Regions from separate parts of the Spirosoma lituiforme genome, predicted to be linked through region 1. Evidence: riboswitches for the same ligand, from Rfam matches in the RefSeq annotation. Region 1 holds a riboswitch; the other holds the start of a gene.
The links. A riboswitch is a leader RNA that binds a small molecule or an ion and turns the genes downstream of it on or off. The one in region 1 is predicted to bind thiamine pyrophosphate.
Positions count from the first base shown of each region.

Region 2: another riboswitch for thiamine pyrophosphate. It lies ahead of thiM (hydroxyethylthiazole kinase); the one in region 1 lies ahead of thiS (sulfur carrier protein ThiS).

Region 1 is NZ_BAAHBO010000002.1:493,901-500,095, reverse strand. Features, by position in the region: gene ACYU87_RS10525 (choice-of-anchor I family protein) at 1-679, opposite strand, end outside; gene ACYU87_RS10520 (alkaline phosphatase) at 1,019-2,890, shown strand; TPP riboswitch at 3,106-3,197, shown strand; gene thiS (sulfur carrier protein ThiS) at 3,328-3,531, shown strand; gene thiC (phosphomethylpyrimidine synthase ThiC) at 3,534-5,411, shown strand; gene ACYU87_RS10505 (thiamine phosphate synthase) at 5,413-6,075, shown strand; gene ACYU87_RS10500 (thiazole synthase) at 6,044-6,195, shown strand, end outside.
Region 2 is NZ_BAAHBO010000005.1:395,342-401,536, forward strand. Features, by position in the region: gene ACYU87_RS19155 (MbnP family protein) at 1-144, opposite strand, end outside; gene ACYU87_RS19160 (sugar phosphate isomerase/epimerase family protein) at 303-1,148, opposite strand; gene ACYU87_RS19165 (ScyD/ScyE family protein) at 1,508-2,530, shown strand; gene ACYU87_RS19170 (alpha/beta hydrolase family protein) at 2,649-3,950, opposite strand; TPP riboswitch at 4,061-4,162, shown strand; gene thiM (hydroxyethylthiazole kinase) at 4,208-5,014, shown strand; gene thiE (thiamine phosphate synthase) at 5,011-5,637, shown strand; gene thiD (bifunctional hydroxymethylpyrimidine kinase/phosphomethylpyrimidine kinase) at 5,634-6,195, shown strand, end outside.

The sequences.
Region 1 (6,195 bases):
TGGCTACGTATTCCGGCTCAACATCCTGGGCCAACGATGCGTTTGGGCCGAATACCCGAAAGCCCCCGGCTGCCAGCTGCGTCTGTGACCCCGCAAACGATTCGAAGGTGAGGGTGCGTACACTATAATTGTCGGCTACGTTAATAATCGACACCGAGCCAACGGGGTCCGTTTTGTAGTCGGCAGATGGCTCTCCTTCGTTGGCGGTAACGATATAAGCCCCGTCGGGACTAAACGTAACCATGTCTGGCAAAGCCCCTACCGGAACCTGCTTGATGGTTGCCAGCGTGCTGGTGTTGACCACAAGAACGCTGCCGTTCTGCTGTTTGTTGGTGGCCTCCAGCGCCACCGCCAGCTTGCCCCCGCTAACGGCCACACTGTTGGCCCCCCCGCTCAGCGACGAAACGTTGATGGCCGATTCTTTTGTCACCGCTGGGTACGCTGACAGGTTCAGAATATCTACTTTCGGGGCTGCTTCGTTATTAACCACGAACAGCCGTTTACTGATGGGATCGTAAGCCGCGATCTGGGCGGAGGCCGTTCCGCCCAGATCGGCAGAGGCTATTTCTTTGAACGTTGCGGGATCTTCAGAAACCGGGTTCAGGCGGTGATCGTCAACGCAGCTTTGCGCTAACAGGGCCAGTAGTACAACGGTAGCTAGTCTTCCAGTATTCATCATAGCATTAAAATGAAATTAAAGAGCAGCGAAAGTAACGGGATGATGAAGACCGGACCGACCGAATCCGTAAGCATAATAATTATTTAACGAAGAAGCCCGAAAGATCGCCAGGCTTATCCGGGCCAGGTCGCCCCGGTGCACCGTGTTGGTTTGGCCCGTTTAGACAACTGGGTAAACGCTGTTATCAATCTATTAAGAATGATCGACTGGCCATCTCGGCAAGTAGCTCCAGGTTACCTTTAGTGAAAATATGGCCTGTATAGTAGCCTGGCCGCTTTCGTCCGGTAAGGTCAACAACGGCTTCTCCGTATGTAGATTGCCGGAGTTTTTATTACGTCAATGCAAAAACAACTACTTTCCGTTCTTACCTTCTGGATTGGCTGGACTACGCTGGTCAGTGCTCAGTCAGGTACAGTTTACTCGCCAGCACAGGCGCACTCGCACAACGATTACGAACAGACTATCCCCTTCTGGCAGGCGTATGACCAGGCGTTTGGCTCCATCGAAGCGGACATATACGCCCGGAATGGACAGCTGTATGTAGCCCACGACTCGGCCAATATTACCGCCGACCGGACGCTTGACGCGTTGTACATTAAACTCATTGTCGAGAAAGTACGCGCCAACAAGGGCAAGATATACGCTGATACCAACTACGGCCTGCAATGGCTCATCGACCTGAAAACCCCGGCCCGCTTATCCTTACCGCTGCTGGTCCGTGCGCTGAGTGCTTACCCGGATATTTTTGGGGCTGGTGGCGTGGTAAAAGTGGTGGTCAGTGGCAACGTACCCGCACCGGACCAATTCAGCCAGTATCCCGACTGGCTTCAGTTCGATGGACGCCCCGAGATGGCTTATACACCCGAGCAGCTTGCGCACGTGGGTCTGATCAGTCAGGCATTTCCGTATTACACCCGCTGGAACGGAAAAGGGTTGATTGTGAAGAAAGAACGGGCCAGGATCCAGGCTATTATTCAGCAGGTTCACCGGCAGGGTAAAAAAATTCGGTTCTGGGCAACTCCGGATAACATTAACACGTGGAAAACGCTTATGAACATGGGAGTCGATTACATCAATACCGATCAGATTGCTGCCCTCGGGCACTTTTTGAAGCAACGCCAGACGGCTGAGTATCAGAATCCCACCCCGTATACGCTGTACCAGCCAACGTACCGGAACAATGATTCCCGCAGCCGGGTTAAAAACGTGATTTTACTGATTGGCGACGGGATGGGCCTCGCCCAGATTTACGCGGGCCTTACCGCAAACCGGGGTGACTTGAACCTGGCCAAACTGCTGAATATCGGGTTTTCCAAAACCAGCGCGGCCGATACTTACATCACGGATTCGGCGGCCGGTGCCACGGCCATGGCGACGGGGCACAAAACGAATAACCGAGCCATTGGGGTCGATTCGACGGGAAAAGCCCTCCCGGCCATTCCGGCGCTGATCAAAAAATGGAACATGGTTAGCGGGGTAATTTCGGCAGGTCCGGTGACCGATGCGACGCCAGCGGCTTTTTTTGCGCATCAGCCCGACCGTATGTTTGAGCGGGAGATTGCGGCTGATTTCCTTCAGGATCCGGTTCAGATTCTGATCGGGGGTGGTTACCGGCACTTCAAGGATCAGAACATCCTGGATACCCTACAGCAGCAAGGATACCAGATCGGTACAACCTTTGACCAACTGGACCGTCTGAAACGCCCGTTTGTGCTACTCGACGATCAATCGGTCGTTGCCGTTAACAAGGGGAGAAAGGACTTTTTACAACGAAGCCTCCAGAAAACACTGCACGAGCTGGCACCGAATAAAGCAGGGTTTTTTATCATGGCAGAAGGCGCTCAGATCGATTACGGTGGACACGCTAATAACATGCGGTATGTGGTGGAAGAAATGCTGGACTTTGACCGCACCATTGGGGATGCGATCCGTTTTGCCGACGCAAACGGCGAAACGCTGGTCATTATCACCGCCGATCACGAAACGGGCGGACTAAGTCTGCTGGATGGCGATCTGAAGCGCGGCTACGTGGATGGGAACTTCAGTACCAACGACCATTCGGGTATTATGGTGCCTGTTTTTGCCTACGGTCCGTACTCGCTGGATTTTCGGGGCGTTTACGAAAACACCGACATTCAGCATAAAATTATGGCCATTCTACAGAAGTACCAGGCTGGTCAGGGCAAGCACGCGAGTGCTGTTATTCACTGATTGTGAAGACTATTGCTCTAGTTTATTTTATCGTTCTTCTAATCTTAAATTGGTTGTGTAATCTGATTGCAGTTGGCACGTGTAGGCTCTTTACTGTGAAAAAGAGAAGCAGAAAGGGACCCGTATGCTTATTGATCCATATATCTAATTCAAAATAATTCAGGCCATCGGCCCGGTTACTAAAAAACGTTTTCTACATTTGCCGTGCTAACAAGCACAAGCTTTAGGGGTGCCCAACCGGGCTGAGAGATCACCCTTTGAACCTGAACAGGATAATACCTGCGGAGGGAAAAGCGAGAATGCAACTTTTTTGTGACAGCGTTTCGTGCGGTTTCTCCGTCCGGCCTGTTGGTTGCCATTCGGTAGTTTCTTTCCCCGTTTTCTTCGTTGGGTTTTCTCCTGTAGCGGGTGTCTGTAGCGCAACTACGCACACGTCTATGACCGTATTCGTCAATAACCAGTCTGTTGACACGCAACCGACGGCTTCGCTCAAAAGCCTGCTCGCCGAATTGGCCCTTGTCGACAAAAAAGGCATTGCTGTTGCCGTCAACAACAGCATCATTCCCCGCACCGACTGGGAACAGGTTGGCCTGTCCGGCAGTGACAAGATCACGATTTTACAAGCTACTCAGGGAGGATGACCATGAACCAGAAAGCCGAGCAATTACCAACCGGGCAAACCATTACGCGGCAGCCGCTAACGGGGTCCCGGAAAATTTACGTACCGGGTCAACTGCACGACATTCGCGTCGCCATGCGCGAGATTACGTTGTCGGATACGATCGCACACGGCGGCAGCCGCCATGATCGAACGCCCAATGCGCCCGTCACAGTTTACGATACCAGCGGGCCCTACACGGACCCTGCCGTCGAAATTGACCTGGAGCAGGGGCTTCCCCGCCTGCGCGAATCGTGGATTCTGGACCGGGGCGATGTCGAACAACAAACGGCGTTTTCGTCCGGTTACGCCAACCAGCGACTAGCTGACCAACGGCTGGATGCGCTGCGGTTTGCGCACATCCGCCATCCGTTGCGGGCCAGGGAAGGCCGTAATGTCACGCAGTTGTACTACGCCCGGCAGGGGATCATTACCCCCGAAATGGAATACATCGCCATTCGGGAAAACCAGCGCATCGACACCCTCAATGATGATTCTGGCCTCTGGCAGCAGCATCCGGGCAATAGCTTCGGGGCTAACACACCGAAAGGATACATCACCCCCGAATTTGTCCGGCAGGAGGTAGCGTCCGGGCGCGCCATCATTCCCGCCAACATCAACCATCCGGAAATCGAGCCGATGATCATTGGCCGTAATTTTCTGGTCAAGATCAACACCAACATCGGCAACTCGGTTGTCTCGTCGAGTATCGAGGAAGAAGTAGAAAAAGCCGTGTGGAGCTGCCGGTGGGGTGGCGATACGCTGATGGATTTATCGACGGGGAAGAATATTCACGAAACCCGCGAATGGATCATCCGCAACTGCCCGGTACCCGTGGGAACGGTGCCCATTTACCAGGCGCTCGAAAAAGTGAACGGCAAAGCCGAAGCGCTGACTTGGGAAATCTTTAAGGACACGCTCATTGAGCAGGCCGAGCAGGGCGTCGATTACTTCACGATTCATGCCGGGGTGTTGCTGCGGTACATTCCGCTAACGGCCCGCCGGGTAACGGGAATCGTGTCGCGGGGGGGGAGTATCATGGCCAAGTGGTGTCTGGCCCACCACAGGGAGAATTTACTGTACACCCATTTCGAGGAAATATGTGCCATCATGAAGGCCTACGACGTGTCGTTTTCGCTGGGTGACGGCCTGCGACCCGGTTCCATTGCCGACGCTAACGATGCTGCGCAGTTTGCCGAACTGGAAACGCTGGGTGAACTCACCAAAATAGCCTGGAAACACGATGTACAGGTTATGATTGAAGGGCCGGGCCACGTGCCGATGCACATGATCAAAGCCAACATGGACAAGCAGCTCCAGCACTGCGACGAGGCCCCGTTTTATACACTTGGGCCGCTGACAATGGACATTGCTCCCGGCTACGATCACATCACATCGGCTATTGGGGCGGCTATGATTGGCTGGTTTGGTACGGCCATGCTGTGCTACGTGACCCCCAAAGAACACCTTGGTCTGCCTAATAAAAAAGATGTGAAAGACGGCGTGATCACGTATAAAATTGCGGCTCACGCGGCCGATCTGGCTAAAGGACACCCCGGTGCGCAATACCGGGATAATGCCCTGAGCAAAGCCCGGTTCGAGTTTCGCTGGGAGGACCAGTTCAATCTGGCCCTTGATCCGGATACGGCGCGGGAATTTCATGACGAAACACTACCCGCCGAGGGGGCTAAAACGGCTCATTTCTGTTCCATGTGCGGTCCCAATTTCTGCTCGATGAAGATTACGCAGGATGTACGCGACTATGCTGCGCAAAACGGGATGGTCGATGAAGACGTTCTTGAGAAAGCCATGCAGGCCAAATCGAAGGAGTTTGCCGAGCAGGGTAGTCAGCTTTATCTATAGAATGAACATCAGTCCCCTACACTACATTGTTACCCAACCCGCGCAGGCCGATACGGCTTGCCGGGCCGGGGCCGACTGGATACAGCTTCGGGTGAAGAACCGGACGTATGCCGATTGGAAAGCGCTTGCGCTGGAAACCCTGGCCGTATGCCGCCAGCATAAGGCCCGCCTGATCATCAATGACAACCCGTACTTGGTAGGCGACATTGGAGCGGACGGTGTACACCTGGGGCAGGAGGATATGCCCGTTGCTAAAGCCCGTACGTTGCTGGGTGCGACATGTCTGATTGGCGGGACCGCCAACACGGTAGAAACCATTCGGGCCCACCACCGCGACGGCGTCGATTATGTTGGGCTGGGACCGTTTCGGTTCACCTCGACCAAGGAAAAATTGAGCCCTGTTCTTGGGCTGGACGGGTACCGGCGTATCCTGATCGCACTGACTGGTCAACACATTTCGCTTCCTGTCATTGCTATTGGCGGAATCACCATCGACGATGTGCCCGCCTTAATGCAGCTTGGCTTTCAGGGAATTGCGGTGTCGTCGGCTATCACGAATGCACCGGACCCTGTTGCGCAAACGCGCCTGTTTTTAATGCATCTGGCTTCTTTAACCGCTGAACTCAACGGGAATGACTACACAACCGCTAACGATTGCCGGTAAAACGTTCGGGTCCAGGCTATTCACGGGCACGGGTAAATTTGGTTCGGCCCGCCTGATGGAAGACGCGTTGCTCGCTTCGGGGACGGAGCTGGTGACGGTGGCCCTTAAACGGATTGATGC
Region 2 (6,195 bases), on a different contig from region 1:
AGATAAACCAGCGACATTATCGAAGGCAACACGCAGGCGACCCGTAGTTACCGGCCCTACCGATGGGTCGGTGGTGTTGCAGGAAAAAACGGCCAGCACCAGAGCGATACCAGCCAGCAATCCAACAGTAATGGTCTTTTTCATAGCATGTACGGTAGCTATCTGTTCGTTTAGTAACAGACTGGCGCGTAAACTACTAACGAAGGGAAGCCCAAAATCATACAGCCATCCCGATTAAATCTCTGTTAGCATCTGGGCAACCGAACGCGCCACCCAATTGGGTGGCGCGTTCAATCAATAACTTATAAACTCTTCAGGTAGGCCAGGCTCTGCGGCACCTGTTGCTCGGCGGCTTTGCTTTCATCTTCAATGTAGAAATGGGCAATGGAGCTTTTGCGAGCAGCTTTTAAGACGGCAGGCCAGTCGATTTGCCCCGTCCCCAGCACAACAGATTGTTCATTGGCCATGCTTCCTTTATCGCTACGGGGCACTCCCTTCTGAACATCTTTCAGGTGAATAAGCCGGAACCGTTTGGGATATTTGGCTAACAGAGCGGCTGGGTCCTGCCCCGGCAAATAAGTCCAGGTTACGTCCATTTCATAGCCCACATACTCGGGATTCGTTTCCTTCACCAGGTAATCGAATAGCGTACCGTTCTCGTAGGGCTGAAACTCGAATCCGTGATTGTGGTAGCAGAACATGATTCCTTTTTCGTGCGCCTTCTTGCCAAAGCGATTGAATACGTCGGCAGCGCTCTTCATCATCTCCAGCGTAGCGGCTGTCTTGTGCGGTATCGACCCGATCCGGATGTACTGAACACCCAGCGCCTGCGCGTTTTGCAGGATCGAATCAGCTTTCTGATTAATGGCATCGTAACTCACCCCGTAACTACTGCATTTGAGTCCGCGCTGATCGAGGAGGGCGCGGAGTTCAGGAGCGGTCTTGCCAAAGAGACTCGAAAACTCAATATCGGTAATTCCCCAGGCTTTGATCTTATCTAACGTACCAGGAACGTCCTTACCGAAACTGTCGCGCAGGGTGTAAGAGACGATACCGGGCGTTTTCTGTACGAGTTTACCGAACGGTTGGGCCTGCGTAGTCCATGAACCAGCCAGAAATAGAATGAACAAAAGGGTTTTGCGTATCATGTCAAAAAGAAGAAACAGAAAATAATGAACTGGTTAGCTAACTAATTAATCGGTAGGCGTCAGGTATGACAGGCAGCATCGGCATACCCGAGCCACGTACCAGTAAGGAAGACTCGTTGCTGTTTCTACTTAGTACAGACCCTTAGCAAGGCCATTTTTTACGGTGCTTCTAACCAGTCAGATCATAGTGTCTTCAGCCTGGATATACCGTTTGATTTATTCGTCCGGTAATTTATGCCGTTCCCTCAATACTTATACAGGGAGCCACCTACCTGTCATAACTTCCTGACTGATAAAACAGTAGGCTTCTCTTTGTCCAAAACTTTCGTACTCCTTTTTCACTCAATCCGTTCGTTGTTATGAATCACAAAGTAATGCTGTACAGTGGTCTGGTGGCCCTTCTTTTCATTACGAGTTGCCAGGATCATCGCATACCCACTCCTTCGGACCCTGTCTTCACAGTCGCCCCGCTGGCAACAGGCCTGATTGCGCCTATTAGTGTAGAGACGGATGCCAGTGGTCGTGTTTTTGTTGCCGAGCAAGGTACCGGAAACAATGACGGCATCGTATCGGAGATTACCCAGGATGGTAAGAAACATCCGATTGTTACCGGGATTTATTCACAAACTAACACTATGGGCGATCTGGATGCGGTCGATCATTTGCTGGTTGCCAATGGGATGCTCTATTTCTTGACCCCCAAAGGACTTTATACGTTCGACCTCGCATCGTATAAAACGGATATGACGCCCCCCGTAGCCGCTTCCAGCCTCGTACCCGAAGATATCCGAAAATTTGTCATCGACCATACGTTTACAAACGATACCGGCGAATCACACATCTACAATTTAACGCTTGGGCCGGACGGTGCGCTGTACATTGCCGATGCTGCCGCGAATGCCATCATTCGACGGTCGAAAACCGGCGAGTTAAGCGTAGTAGCCGAAGTACCGGGTATTGTCAACCCGAATCCAGCGGGCCCTCCTCCTGGTCCCCCCTTTATTCAGTCGGTACCTACGGGGATCACCTACGATGGCCACCAGTTTCTGATCAGTACGCTGCTGGGCTTTCCGTTTCCTGCTGGCAAGGCCATTGTTTATCAGATGGATATGGCTGGAAAACTCAGCGTTTATCAGCAGACGTTCAACAGTTTAGTTGACGTGGAGAACGATGGTAACGGCAAACCGCTGGTACTCGAATTTGCAGCTTTTGGCGCTACAGGTTTCGCCCAGAATACGGGTCGTCTATTGCGGGCCAATGGAACGGACAGCACTATTTTGCTCGACAAACTGAATCTACCAACCGACTTAAAAGTAAGCAACGGTCACACGGCTTACATAACCAGCCTGGGCGACGGTGCCTTGCTAAAAGTCACGTTTTAAGCGAGTCTATATGTAGAAATAAGACCATCGTTTAAACACAGAGACCTGAAGAAGACAGAGGATAAATCAACATTTTATTTCTCTATGTTCTTCGGGCCTCTATGTTCGTCAAAAAAACCTACGGCTTTGCGTGGCGCATTTCCAGCCCGACCGACATTCGGGGTTTGAAACCCGTCCAGGGGCCACCAGCGTCGGTTTCGGGAAGGTTCAGGTACTTCGCATAGTCCATCTTTTTCAGATGCATTCCCAGAAAGGCGGTTACGAAGTGCTGGTTTATGTTATTGATCCGGTGTTCATTCCAGGCGGGTTCAGCATAGTGCATGTACTCATCCGGCGATACGCCGGGCTGTAGCGAAGCCATTGGTGGCGGGTTCGGGGCTACATTGTGTCGGGCATTTACGTAAGTAAGCAGGTAACGATCTGCATTGACAGCGCCATCATAAATGGCTTTTATACCTTTCTCGTAGCCCGACACATCGTCTTTACTACCCGCCACAAACAGCGTAGGCAGGGTTAGTCCCGCCAGTCCGGCAGCATCCCAGACGCCCCGCTCCATGCCCCAGGGCGCAAAGGCAACAACAGCCTTGATACGAGGGTCCAGCGAGGCTTTATACGCGGGTGAGTCCATCGCCCGAACGTCAAGCGCAGTACTACCACCCGAAAGCTGACCAAACATCTTAACCGCCTGCGGGCTGTAACCCGCCCCCACTGCATTGAGCGCCCCATAACCACCCATCGAGTAGCCAACCAGTGCCGTGTTATCGGCGGTCAGCAAACCGGCCAGAAACATATTGCTGGACTTGGCACTTAGCCGGGCCATTTCATTCAACACAAACAGATCATCGAGTGCCCGATTCAGCAACGTACTCGGAAACCCGGCGGCATCACTATAGGTCGATTCGGTATGGTCGATGGCCACAACGACGTACCCCTTCGAGGCCAGATTTTCCGTCAAGTAGGTGAGCAGCAGCCGTGAGCCCAGGTAGCCGTGCGAAACAATGACCAGCGGATAGGCCCCGCCACTAGGATCTGGCTCGGCATCGCGACTGGCCCGTCCTCTAAACGTGAACGGAATAAGCGGACGCTTGGGGTCATTGGAACGGCCCAGCACGGATTCGTACGTAACTATCGCGGGTTTGCTGGCCGCCATACGGGCCGGATACCAGACTTCAACCGTTAGCGGACGGTCGTAGAGCGGATGTTTACCGTCTTTTGTATGAAGCACATCAACCTGGTCTTTATGCATCAGCTTCAGGGTTCTTACCCCGACACCATAGGTTCCGCGAGCCGATAGATCGGGTGAGTTGGGCAACGGGTCACCAGTAACGAATGCATTGTCGGGCGTCTGGGCAATGGTCGGGCAGGCTACTCCCAGCACAAAGAGCAGCAAAAACAGGTAACGAATAGACGCTAATTTCACAGAATACAGGATTAGGAATGTTGCTTGTAAAGCTATCTCAAACTTTCTGAAGTCAATAGATGGTCATGCGTTTTTTACAATTTCGTAATCCATTATCTGCTACCTTTGCCCGACAACTTTAGGGGTGTCGGTTCCTGACTGGACTGACTGAGAGAATACCCTCACTACCTGATGCAGCTTGTACTGCCGTAGGGAAAAGTTAACGAGATGCGCTCCGCTCTCCTAAAGTTGCTGTTCACCGAATCATTGACAGCACTATGACTCGATCTCCTCAATCAATCTGGACCGACGTTGCGCGTATTCGCGCTCAATCGCCACTTATCCACAACATTACCAACTTCGTGGTGATGAACAATACGGCCAATGCACTGCTGGCTCTGGGAGCCTCACCCGCTATGGTTCACGCGCCCGAAGAAGTCGAAGACTTTGTTTCTATTTCGAGTGCGCTGGTCGTTAACATCGGTACGCTCGATGCCAGCTTCGTGGCGGGTATGCGGCTCGCCATGCCCCGGGCTAAAGCCCTGGGTAAACCTGTCGTTTTCGATCCGGTTGGTGTTGGTGCCACCGCCTACCGAAATCGGGTTAGCGAAGAATTGCTGGCCCTGGCCGCACCGGATATTATCCGGGGAAATGCTTCCGAAATTATGGCGCTGGCGGGTCTCAACGCCCAGACCAAGGGGGTAGACAGTTTGTACGGCTCCGAAGCAGCCATCGATGCGGCCCGTCGGCTAAGTTCCGTTTGGGGCAGTGTGGTGGTCATCAGTGGCGCAACCGATTACATTATTCACGGCGATAAAACAGCTATTATAGCCAACGGCCACCCCCTCATGGCCAACGTGACGGGTATGGGTTGTACCGCGACAGCCTTGACGGGCGCTTTTGCCGCGGTCAATACCGATTATTTTTCAGCCGCTACGCATGCGATGGCCGTTATGGGCATCGCGGGTGAGCTGGCAGCCGCCGAAAAGCCCTCGCCGGGGAGCCTGCAAGTTAACTTTCTGGACGCCCTGTATGAGCTGACCGAAACGACTATCAGCGATCGACTTCAACTAACGGAAGCGTGAACAGACTTTATTTAGTAACTGACAGCGCCATTGCGCGGCAGGCTGGTCATACCCTGCCCTTTGTGGTCGAAGAAGCCTGCCGGGCCGGAGTCCGTTGGATACAGTTGCGGGAGAAAGACCTGCCCACGCGCGCTTTTCTGGACATTGCTTTTGCCCTGAAACGCATTACACAGCACTACCAGGCTACCCTGATCATCAATGACCGGGTCGATATAGCCCTCGCTGTCGATGCCGATGGCGTACACGTTGGTCAGGATGACATGCCGTATGAGCGGGTTCGCTCGCTGATCGGCCCGAATAAAATCATTGGCCTGTCGATCAACAACTTAACTGAGTTAGCAGCCGTTCGTGGTGCCGATCTGGATTACCTCGGCGTTGCCACCATATTCCCAACCGGCACCAAACAGGATACGTCGAGCCTGCTTGGTCTACCAGGTTTAGGGTTTATTTGTCAGCAAACCGACCTGCCCACGTTTGCCATTGGTGGCATCAATGCCGACAATATCCGGTCGATCCGGCAAACCGGGGCAACGGGAGCCGCCGTTGTCTCGGCCATTTGTGGTCATCCGTCCCCCTACGAAGCTACCCGCGCACTTATCAAACTGATTGACGAACCTGTATGAAAACATACGCACGCGCCTTAACGATTGCGGGCTCCGATAGTGGCGGGGGAGCCGGTATTCAGGCCGATCTCAAAACGTTTGCCGCACTGGGCTGCTACGGCATGTCGGTTATTACCGCGCTAACGGCCCAGAATACAAAAGCGGTAACGGGTATTATGCCGGTGCCGCCGGCCTTCATCGCGAAGCAGTTAGAAGCGGTGTTAAGTGATATAGGAACCGATGCCGTGAAAATCGGCATGCTGCATTCGGCGGAGGTTATTGAGCAGGTGGCAAAAACCCTAGTCCAGTTTGGGGTTAAAACCATTGTTCTTGACCCGGTTATGGTAGCCAAGAGTGGCGATAAGCTGTTGCAGGACGAAGCCGTCGACGCGCTCAAAACATGCCTGCTTCCCATTGCATCGGTCATTACACCCAATTTGCCCGAAACTAGTGTGTTGCTGGGTCGTTCTGTCGAGACGCTTGCCGACATGCAGCAGGCCGCTATCGATCTGGCCGCTCTCTGTCCGGGCGCAATTCTGGTTAAAGGAGGCCATTTGCCATCAGACGAAAGTACCGACC